3 regions of the Mesorhizobium sp. C277A genome follow, and region 1 is predicted to be linked to each of the others. Evidence: predicted binding sites of a transcription regulator. Region 1 holds the regulator's gene; each other region holds the start of a gene.
The links. The regulator PhoB, encoded in region 1, activates phosphate uptake and scavenging genes when phosphate is short. The targets are predictions, from matches to a motif close to TGTCATNNANCTGTCAT.

Region 1 (3,273 bases):
GACGAGCTGATCGGCGAATGCGTAGCAATCGTCGGGCGGCGTCTCGCGGACCCGGACCTCGATGTCCAGAGCATCGCCCGCATTGCCATGGGCATCCAGGGCATCACCGATTCGCAGGCGCGGGCCATGCTGTGGTCGCCAATCACGCCACTGACCGACATTGCCTTCGCCGACATGTTGGAAGCGGAATTCGGCATTCCTGCCACCATGGAGAACGACTGCAATATGATGGCGGTGGCCCTGCAATGGCGCCAGCCCGAGCGCTACCGCGACAATTTCATCGCGATCCTCTTGTCGCACGGCATCGGCATGGGGCTGGTGCTGAAAGGCGAACTGTTCACCGGCACCCATTCCTCGGGCGGCGAGTTCGGCCACATGATCCACCGTCCGGGCGGCGCGCTCTGCCGCTGCGGGCGGCGCGGCTGCGTCGAGGCCTATGCCGGAAACTACGCCATCTGGCGCAGCGCCAAAATGATGAGCGAAGATGCCGAGCCGGTCGATATCGGCGACGCTGATATGCGCGCACTCGCCGCGCGCGCCCGCGAAACCGATGGCCCGGAGCGCGAAGCCTATCGCAAGGCCGGTGAGGCGCTCGGCTTCGGCCTCGGCAGCCTGTTTGCGCTGATCGACCCGGCGCCTGTCGCCATGGTTGGCGTCAGCGCCGCCGCCTTCGACCTGATCGAGCCGGCATTGCGCGAAGCGATCGCCCAGACCGCCGGCGGCCAGCATTCGAAATCGATCTCCTTCGACACCGAGCCCAACGAGCTGCCGCTGATCCGCGAAGGCTGTGCCATGCGCGCGCTCGGCTTCGTCGATCAGGAGATTTTCGCGCCGGGCATTCAGGCCAAATCCGGCAAGCATGTCGCCTGAATGGCCGGCAACGGCGCGACGCGCAGCATCCTAGTCTTCCCTGATCGCGTAGCCGGCGCCGCGAATGGTACGGATGACATCCGGCATGCGGCCGTTGTTGACCGCTTTGCGTAAGCGCCCGACATGGACGTCGACGGTTCGCTCGTCGATGTAGATCGTCTCGCCCCAGACATTGTCGAGCAGCTGGCTGCGCGAGAACACGCGGCCGGGATGGCGCATCATGAATTCGAGCAGCCGGAACTCGGTCGGTCCGAGCCTGATCTCGCTCTTCTTGCGGTAGACACGGTGCGACTCGCGGTCGAGCACGATGTCGCCGACCTTGAGCACGCTGGACAGCACTTCCGGCTTGGCCCGGCGCAGCAGCGCCTTCACGCGCGCCATGAACTCCGGCGTCGAGAATGGCTTGACCAGATAGTCGTCGGCACCGGTGGACAGGCCGCGCACGCGATCGCTTTCCTCACCGCGCGCGGTCAGCATGATGATCGGCAGCCGCTCGGTTTCGGGCCGCACTCTAAGCCGCCGGCAGAGCTCGATGCCGGAAACAGCGGGCACCATCCAGTCGAGCACCAGGAGATCGGGCACGTTTTCCTGCAGGCGGATCTCGGCCTCGTCGCCGCGTGTCACCACCTCGACGTGATAGCCTTCGGATTCGAGGTTGTAGCGGAGGAGCACGCCTAGCGGCTCCTCGTCCTCCACGACCATGATGCGTGGCGCGATCATAGGCAGTTCACCCTCATCAGGCCGGCGTGGCCATCGCCGTCTCGTCCTGCTTCGGACGATTGGCGGGCAATTGCTGGCCGGTCAGCACATAATACGCATTTTCGGCGATGTTGGTGACATGATCGCCGATGCGCTCAAGATTCTTGGCGCAGAACAAGAGATGCGTGCAGGCGGTGATGTTGCGAGGGTCTTCCATCATGTAGGTCAAGAGCTCACGAAACACGGACGTGTATTTGACGTCGATGCGCTCGTCGTCATTCCTAAGTTTTGCAAGAGCTGCCGCATCGGTGGCGGCATATTCCTCGACGACGCCTTGCACCTGGATCAGCACCAGCTGCGCCATGGCATCGATGGAGTGCGAGAGGTCGCGCGGCGTGACGCTCAAGCCCACGGTGCCGACGCGTTTGGCGATGTTCTTGGCGAGATCGCCGATGCGCTCGAGGTCGCCGGCCATGCGGATCGAGCCGACCACGGCGCGCAGATCGTTGGCCATCGGCTGGCGCTTGGCGATCAGCGTGATGGCGCGGTCGTCCAGTTCGCGCTGGCGCGCATCCATGATGGCGTCGTCGGAAACGACACGCTGTGCCAGCGCATTGTCCGAATTGAGCAGCGCCCTGGTCGAGCCGCTGACCATCGAGCCTGCCAGATCGCCCATGTCGCGGATCAGCTTGCTGATCTGCCCGAGCTCTTCATCGAAGGAGGCGACGGTATGTTCACCCATGATCTTGGTCCTCGTGCCTGAAAATTCACCCGCCGGACGGCTCAGCCGAAGCGGCCGGTAATGTAGTCCTGGGTGCGCTTGTCGTCGGGGTTGGTGAACATCTTGTCGGTGGCGCCCTCCTCGACGAGATAGCCGAGATGGAACATCGCCGTGCGCTGCGACACGCGCGCCGCCTGCTGCATCGAGTGGGTGACGATGACGATCGTGTAGTTCTGGCGCAGTTCGTCGATCAGCTCCTCGACACGGGCGGTGGCGATCGGATCGAGCGCCGAGCAGGGCTCGTCCATCAGGATCACCTCCGGCGACACGGCGATGGCGCGCGCGATGCACAGGCGCTGCTGCTGGCCGCCGGACAGGCCGGTGCCGGGCTCCTGCAGGCGGTCCTTGACTTCGTTCCAGATCGCCGCCTTCTTCAGGCTCTGCTCGACGATCTGGTCCATGTCGGACTTGCGCTTGGCCAGCCCATGGATGCGCGGGCCGTAGGCGACGTTCTCGTAGATCGACTTCGGGAACGGGTTGGGTTTCTGGAACACCATGCCGACGCGGGCGCGCAGTTCGACGACATCGATGTTCTTGTCGTAGATGTCGTCTTCATCGAGCGTGATCTTGCCGGTCACCCGCGCCAAATCGATGGTGTCGTTCATGCGGTTGAGGCAGCGCAGGAAGGTCGACTTGCCGCAGCCGGACGGGCCGATCAGCGCCGTCACCTGGTTCTGACGCACGTCGAGATTGACGTCGAACAACGCCTGCTTCTCGCCGTAGAAGACGCCGACCTTGTCGCCGCGCATCTTGATGACTTCGTTCGACTTGGCGTTCATTTTGTCGCCCACTGCATTCTCAAGGGACTGTTCGGTCATGATGTTCATACCAAATTGCCTTTTTTCTACCAGCGCCGCTCGAAGCGGCGCCGGAGCACGATCGCGGTGATGTTCATGGCCATGAGGAAGACGAGCAGGATGATG
Region 2 (3,273 bases), 3.1 Mb from region 1:
GTTCAAGCTGAACAAGTTCCGTCATTTCTACATGCCGGCCGACGATGTCGCCTTCGCCGACAAGCATCCGCTCGTCGTTTGGCGCGGCGAACTCAACAATCCGATCCGCACCTTGTTGCTGGATGCAGCCCGCAATCTGCCGTTCTGCGATGTCGGCACGCCGAGGGCGACAGCACTTGCGGAATACCGCAAGCCCTATCTCAGCATCGATCAGCAGCGCCGCTACCGCTACATCATCTCGCTCGAAGGCAATGATGTCGCGACCAATCTGAAATGGATCATGAGCTCGAACTCGCTCTGCCTGATGCCGCCGCCGACTTACGAGACCTGGTTCGCCGAGGGGCAACTCGAGCCCGATGTCCATTATGTGCCGCTGGCGCCCGACTTCAGCGATCTGGCCGAGCGGGTGCATCATCTCGAGCAGCATCCGGCCGAGGCCCAGCGCATCGTTGCGGCGGCCAACGCCTATTGCCGCAAATTCGCCGACGAGCGGGCCGAGCAGGCGATCTGCCTGCTCGTGCTCTACAAATATTTCGTGCTCAGCGGCCAGATCGAGCCCGATCCGCAGGTCTGGCGGTTTATCGCGGGCTAGCCGCTTCCGGCGCCCTTAAGTCAGATAACGCTGCGGTCCATAACCAGATCGGCCGGGCCGAAGCGGTCCTTCGCCGTAAACTGCTGGTGCCAGTAGGGATAGAGCTCCGGCGGCCGGCTGACGGCATCGAGGCGCTGGCGTTCATCAAAGGACAGCGTCAGGCTTGCCGCGGCGAGATTGTCTTTCAACTGGGCCTCGTTGCGTGCGCCAATCACCAGCGAACTGACGGCCGGCCGGCCAAGCAGCCAGGCCAGCGCCACCTGGGCCGCCGAGACGCCGCGAGTGGCGCCGATGTCGACCAGCACGTCGACGATCCGCCACAGCCGGTCCTCGTCGCGGATCGGTGGTTCCGACCAGCCGCCGATCTGGCGCGCCGTCGGACTGTCGCGGCGGTATTTTCCCGACATCAGGCCGCCGGCGAGCGGGCTCCACACCAGCACGCCAAGGCCCTGGTCGACCGAGATCGGCAAGAGCTCATACTCGGCCTCGCGTGCTTCCAGCGTGTAGTGGATCTGCTGGGTGACGAAGCGCGGCTGGTGCTGGCTGTCGCTGATGCCGAGCGCCTTCATGACCTGCCAGCCGGAATAGTTGGAGCAGCCGACATAGCGGATCTTGCCCTGGGCAACCAGCGTGTCGAGCGCGGCGATGGTTTCCTCGAGCGGCGTCGCGCCATCCCATTCGTGCAGGAAATAGATGTCGATGACATCTGTCCTGAGGCGCTTCAGGCTCTTCTCGCATTCGCGGATCAGATGATGGCGCGACAGGCCCTCGTCATTGGGGCCCTTGCCGATCCGCATGCGCGCCTTGGAGGCGATCAGCACGTCGTTCTTGCGCTTGCCGCCGAGCGCCTCGCCGATGATCTCTTCCGACAATCCGTTCGAATAGACATTGGCGGTGTCGATGAGATTGATGCCGGCATCGATGCAAGTGTCGATGATGCGCGAGGCCTCCGCGAGATCGGAATTGCCGACGGCAGCGAACGGCCCGCTGCCGCCGAAGGTCATGGTTCCCAAGGTCAGCGTCGAAACTTTCAAGCCGGAACGGCCAAGCGTGCGGTATTCCATGTCGGTCCTCGCAATTTTGGTGGGTGGGGATTTACTGGAGAAGGGCGGGCAGCCCGAACGGGTCCGCCATTTGTAGGACAATTTGAGCGGCTTGTCGCCATGCCACGGCGATGGATCAGCCATGCCTCGCCGATTTGCAGCGATGATCGGCTGGCTGGCGGGTTGCAATAAAACCGTCATTGCCGGCCTATATCAAGTCGGCTCAGGGTTTCATGTCAGCCGGCAAGCGGAGCAGTGGAAATGACCGAGTTGAAGCAGAATTCTCCGGCCAGGGATTGGCTGGAAGCCGAACTCGCCGACATGCTCGACGAGGACTATGAGCTTGAAATGTCGGAGCCGGCGCTGTCGCTGGAGATCTCCAAGATCTACAAGAACGCGCATCCGCCGTCGATCGACCGCATGCAGTATTTCCGCGACCTGATCGGCTTGCAGTCGGAACTAATCAAGCTGCAGTCCTGGGTCGCCTACCACAAGAAGAAGCTGGTGGTGGTTTTCGAAGGACGCGATTCCGCCGGCAAGGGCGGCGTCATCAAGCGCATCACCCAGCGCCTCAACCCGCGCATCTGCCGCGTCGTGGCGCTGCCGGCGCCGACCGAGCGCGAAAAATCGCAGTGGTATTTCCAGCGCTACGTGCCGCATCTGCCGGCCGGCGGCGAGATCGTGCTGTTCGACCGCTCCTGGTACAACCGCTCCGGCGTCGAGCGGGTGATGGGCTTTGCCGAACCCGATCAGGTCGAAGAGTTCTTCCGCGACGTGCCGGAGTTCGAGCGCATGCTGGTCCGCTCCGGCGTCACGCTGGTCAAATACTGGTTCTCGATCACCGACGAGGAACAGCAGATGCGCTTCATGATGCGCATCCACGACCCGATGAAGCAGTGGAAGCTGTCGCCGATGGACCTGCAGTCGCGCGTGCGCTGGGAGCAGTACACCAAGGCCAAGGAAGAGACGTTTGCCCGCACCAACATCCCAGAGGCACCGTGGTACATCGTCGAAGGCAACGACAAGAAGCGGGCGCGGCTGAACTGCATCGACCATCTCCTCAAACAGCTGCCCTATGAGGACGTGCCGCACGAAGAAATCACGCTGCCCGAGCGGGTGTTCAACCCGGAGTACGAGCGCCAGGTCCTGCCGCGCGAGCTTTACGTGCCGGAGAAGTATTGAGCACTTTTCCTTCTCCCCGTTTCACGGGGAGAAGGTGCCGGAAGGGCGGATGAGGGGCAGCTCCGGCGACGAATTCACAGCCGTCGGACGCTGCTAACCTCCAAAGCAGCGCTGCCCCTCATTGCCTGCCGGGCATTTCTCCCCGTAGAACGGGGAGAAAGAAGCCTGCGCCTATCACTTCGCCACTACACCCGCTTGATCGTCACATGCGTGGCGAGCGCTGTCGCCACCTGCTCGGTGCACTGGTAACCCAGCTTCAGCATATCCAGCCCGGCAAACAGGCTCTCGCCCCTCCCGAGCAACACTGGCGACACGGCCAGATGCAACTCGTCGATGAGCTTCTCTTGCAGATATTGCCGGATGGTGGAAACGCCGCCGCCGACGCGGACATCCTTGCCGCCGGCCGCGGCCTTTGCTTGTTCGAGCGCGGCGTGGATGCCGCCGGTGACGAAGTGG
Region 3 (3,273 bases), 1.7 Mb from region 1:
AGGACACGATGTACCGGCTGCACGGCACGCCGGAATGGGATTCCATCGGCAAGAACGCGTCGTCGGGCTGCGTGCGCTTCATGAACCAGGACATTATCGACCTCTACAGCCGGGTCAACGGCGTAGCCCAGGTCTATGTGCGCCCGAACCTGTCGGCCGCAGGCAAGATCATGGCCGTGTCGAGCCGGACCGCCGAGCCGATCGATGCCGGCGTGCCAAGGGATGCGGAGATTTTGAAATAGGTGCCTTCACGGCATCGCTGATCGCCGACAAACGTTTAGAGGCGGACGCGCCGGGCGCGTCCGCCTTTCCGTATACGGCTACTTGTTGGCGAGGCCCGGAAGCGTGACCTGATAGACCAGGAACATGGTGTCGACATCGGCGCCGTCGTCGGCCTTGTAGGGCGCGCCGACCTGAAAACCGTCTTGGGTGAGAAAGTCGTTATCGTTGCCGACGAACAGGAAATAGTCGTCGGGCAGCGCCGGATCGAGCAGGCTGACCACAGACATTGCTTCCCACTTCTCCGAGAGATTGTTCTTGTCGTTCGGCTTGCCGTCATGCAGGCCGAAACGGCCGAGTTCCTTGTTGTCGTTGATGTCAATGAACGGCGTCAGCTTGGCCGGGGTCACCGAGGGGTCGAGCACGCCCTTGGGCGCCAGCGGCTTGTCGGCGGCATCGAAGGCGCCGCCGGCAATGTCGGTGGCGCCAGAGACGTCGACGACGAAAATCTGGCGCAGCAGCGAAGTATCGCCCTTCACCCCCTGGCCGTTGCCGCTGTCGCGCGCCAGCATCAGGAAGGTCTTGTCGGACAGCGCCACGATTTCGCTCTGCGCGGCGACCTTGGTCTTGTCCTTGGCGTCCTTGAACACCGGCAGCGGCACGGCATATTCATGCACCAGCTTGAGATGGGCCGGGTCGGAGGCGTCGTAGACCAGGGCCCGGGTGTTCTGGCGCGTCGCGGGCGAATCGCCGCCATCCTGGCGGGGCGCCGACTGCAGCACAGCGATCAGCGACTTGCCGTCCGGCGTCAGCGCCATGCCTTCGAGGCCTTGATTGTTCTGGCGGCCGGTTTCGGGATCCTTCGGATCGGGTTCGGCTGCACCGGGGCCTGGATTGTCGGAGGCGAAGTTCGGCCCGCCCTTGCGCATCGGCACCAAAGCGGCCGGCGGCTGCGTTGCCGACAACAGATGGCCGTCGGCCGAGAAGCGGTAGATGTTGGGGCCGTATTCGTCAGAGATGAACATGGTGCCGTCGGGCAGCCGCGCGATCGCCTCATTGTCGAGCGCCAGCTTGCCATTGGCCTCGGGCAGGATCGGCAGGTCGCCATTGGCCGCGCGCACGCCGTTGAGCGGATCGAGACCGGTGGCGTCTGCGCCCTTGTCGTCGGTGAGCAGCAGGCAATCGGCAAGCGTCGCCTTGACGCCTGTCTGTTCCTGGCCGGCGGCGGGCTTGGCGCCCAGTGCGGTCGGCGTGAATTCGATACGAATAGTGTTGAGGCGCGGCCGGTAGTCGGTGGTGCCGACGACATTGTAGCCGCGGTCGGGCAGCAACCAGAGCGAGCCCTTGTAGCCGTCCGCGCCACGGGTCCAGCTTGCGGCGTCGATCGACATGCCGGAGCCGGAGCCGAAGGTCTCGCCGAACTTGTCCTTCTGATCGGCCGGAATGCGGCCGACGCCGACCAGGCCCTTGTTGACGAAGCCGCCAACGGTGGCGGTGCTGTCGGCAAGGGCAGGGGTCAGGGCGGTAAACAGCGCCAGTGCGGCGCCGAGCGACACGGTTCGGTGCAGATTTTTCATGGGATAACCTCTTTGTGACGGAACGGGCCGGAACGGCCGGATGACGAAGCCGCCGCAATCGACGATGCCGCGCCCACCGATGAGCGGTCTAGGACGCGAAGATGATAGTTGCGTGACAGACCGTGTCGCACGCGCTCCGGAACCATTTTCCAGCCTGAGCCGTTGCACGCGAGCCCAAGCGTCGCCTGCGATGGCCGATCGAGCCCCGGGCCCAGGAGGGATAAATGGGTTTCGATCAGTATCACGAGCCACCGGAAGAACTGACCGCAGGAGGTGCGGACCTTTGCCCGCATGATCACCTAGTTGATCGAAGAGGCCGAGGCGATCAACTGGTACGAACAGCGCATGTCGGTCGAGAAAGACCCTCAGGCCAAGGCGATCATGAAGAACGCGCAAGGCGAGGAGTTCAAGCATTTCGGCATGGATCTGGAATTCCTGCTGCGCCAGAAGAAAGACTGGCGCGCGGAACTGAAGGAAATCCTGTTCACCACCGGCGACATCGTCAAGGCCGGCGAGCGGGGCGAGAAGAAGGTGGATTGAGGCCCGCCGGCCTTCCTCCGCGGCGGATCAATCGCTGTCGCGCGCGATCAGCTCCAGGGGCCAGACTTCGCGGATGATGCGCGGGCCTTCCGGGCCGGCAAAGGCCGGAAGCGATGCCAGCAGCATTTCGGCCAGCCGCCGGCCCATGGGCTCCAGCGACGGACGGAAGGCGGTCAGCGCCGGCGAGAAATAACGGCAGAGCGGCGTGTCGACGATGACGATCACCGCGATGTCGTGGCCGGGCCTGATGCCCATCTCGGCCAGTGCCTTGCAGCCGCCGAGCGCCATTGCGTCATTGTTGAAGATGATGGCTGTGGGCCGGTCCTTGGAGAGCATCACGCGCGGCGTCACCTGGTAGCCGCCTGCCTCGTTGATGAAGCCGTCGGCGATCAGGCCGGGGTCGACTTCGATGCCATGCCGCTCCAGCCCCTTGCGGTAGCCGTCGAGGAAAAGGTAGCCGAAGTTGAGATCAAGCGAAGGGCGGATGGCGGCAATGCGGCGGTGGCCGCGCGCGACCAGCCGGTCGACGGCTTCATCACCCGCCCTCTCGAAATCTATATCGAGCGAAGGATAGGTGTCGTCGCCGGATTGACTTCGGCCAAGCGTGGCGAAGGGAAAGCCGGCCTTGCTGAGATAGTCGATCCGATCGTCTTCCCGCCGTGTATTGGCCAACACGACCGCGTCGGCCCGGCGCGTCTCAACCACGCGGCGCAGCCTCTCCTGCTGATATTGGCCGGGCTCGCCCATGACGACCATCAGATCCAGGTCATCCTCGGCCAGCCGGCCCTGCAGACCGATCAGGAACGGGATGAAGAACGGTTCGCCATATTGCTGGTCGCCCGGATGCGGCTGCAGCATGAAGGCGATCGAATGGGTGGTGCCTTGCCGCAGGCTGCGGCCGGACTGGTTGGGCGAATAGTTCAATTGCTTGGCGGCG

Region 2: a site for PhoB is predicted at 1,820-1,836, ahead of ppk2 (polyphosphate kinase 2). Genes of this name have one in related genera too.
Region 3: a site for PhoB is predicted at 1,898-1,914, ahead of NKK52_RS13980 (esterase-like activity of phytase family protein). Genes of this name have one in related genera too.

What each region holds. Positions count from the first base shown of each region.
Region 1 is NZ_JAMYVW010000002.1:4,460,539-4,463,811, forward strand. It holds gene NKK52_RS21940 (ROK family protein) at 1-870, shown strand, start outside; gene phoB (phosphate regulon transcriptional regulator PhoB) at 901-1,590, opposite strand; gene phoU (phosphate signaling complex protein PhoU) at 1,607-2,311, opposite strand; gene pstB (phosphate ABC transporter ATP-binding protein PstB) at 2,353-3,177, opposite strand; gene pstA (phosphate ABC transporter permease PstA) at 3,195-3,273, opposite strand, start outside.
Region 2 is NZ_JAMYVW010000002.1:1,372,107-1,375,379, forward strand. It holds gene NKK52_RS06755 (glycosyl transferase family 90) at 1-592, shown strand, start outside; gene NKK52_RS06760 (aldo/keto reductase) at 613-1,656, opposite strand; gene ppk2 (polyphosphate kinase 2) at 1,897-2,817, shown strand; gene NKK52_RS06770 (dihydrofolate reductase family protein) at 3,003-3,273, opposite strand, start outside.
Region 3 is NZ_JAMYVW010000002.1:2,793,933-2,797,205, reverse strand. It holds gene NKK52_RS13985 (L,D-transpeptidase) at 1-242, shown strand, start outside; gene NKK52_RS13980 (esterase-like activity of phytase family protein) at 321-1,796, opposite strand; partial or broken gene NKK52_RS13975 (ferritin family protein) at 2,021-2,336, shown strand; gene NKK52_RS13970 (LacI family DNA-binding transcriptional regulator) at 2,364-3,273, opposite strand, start outside.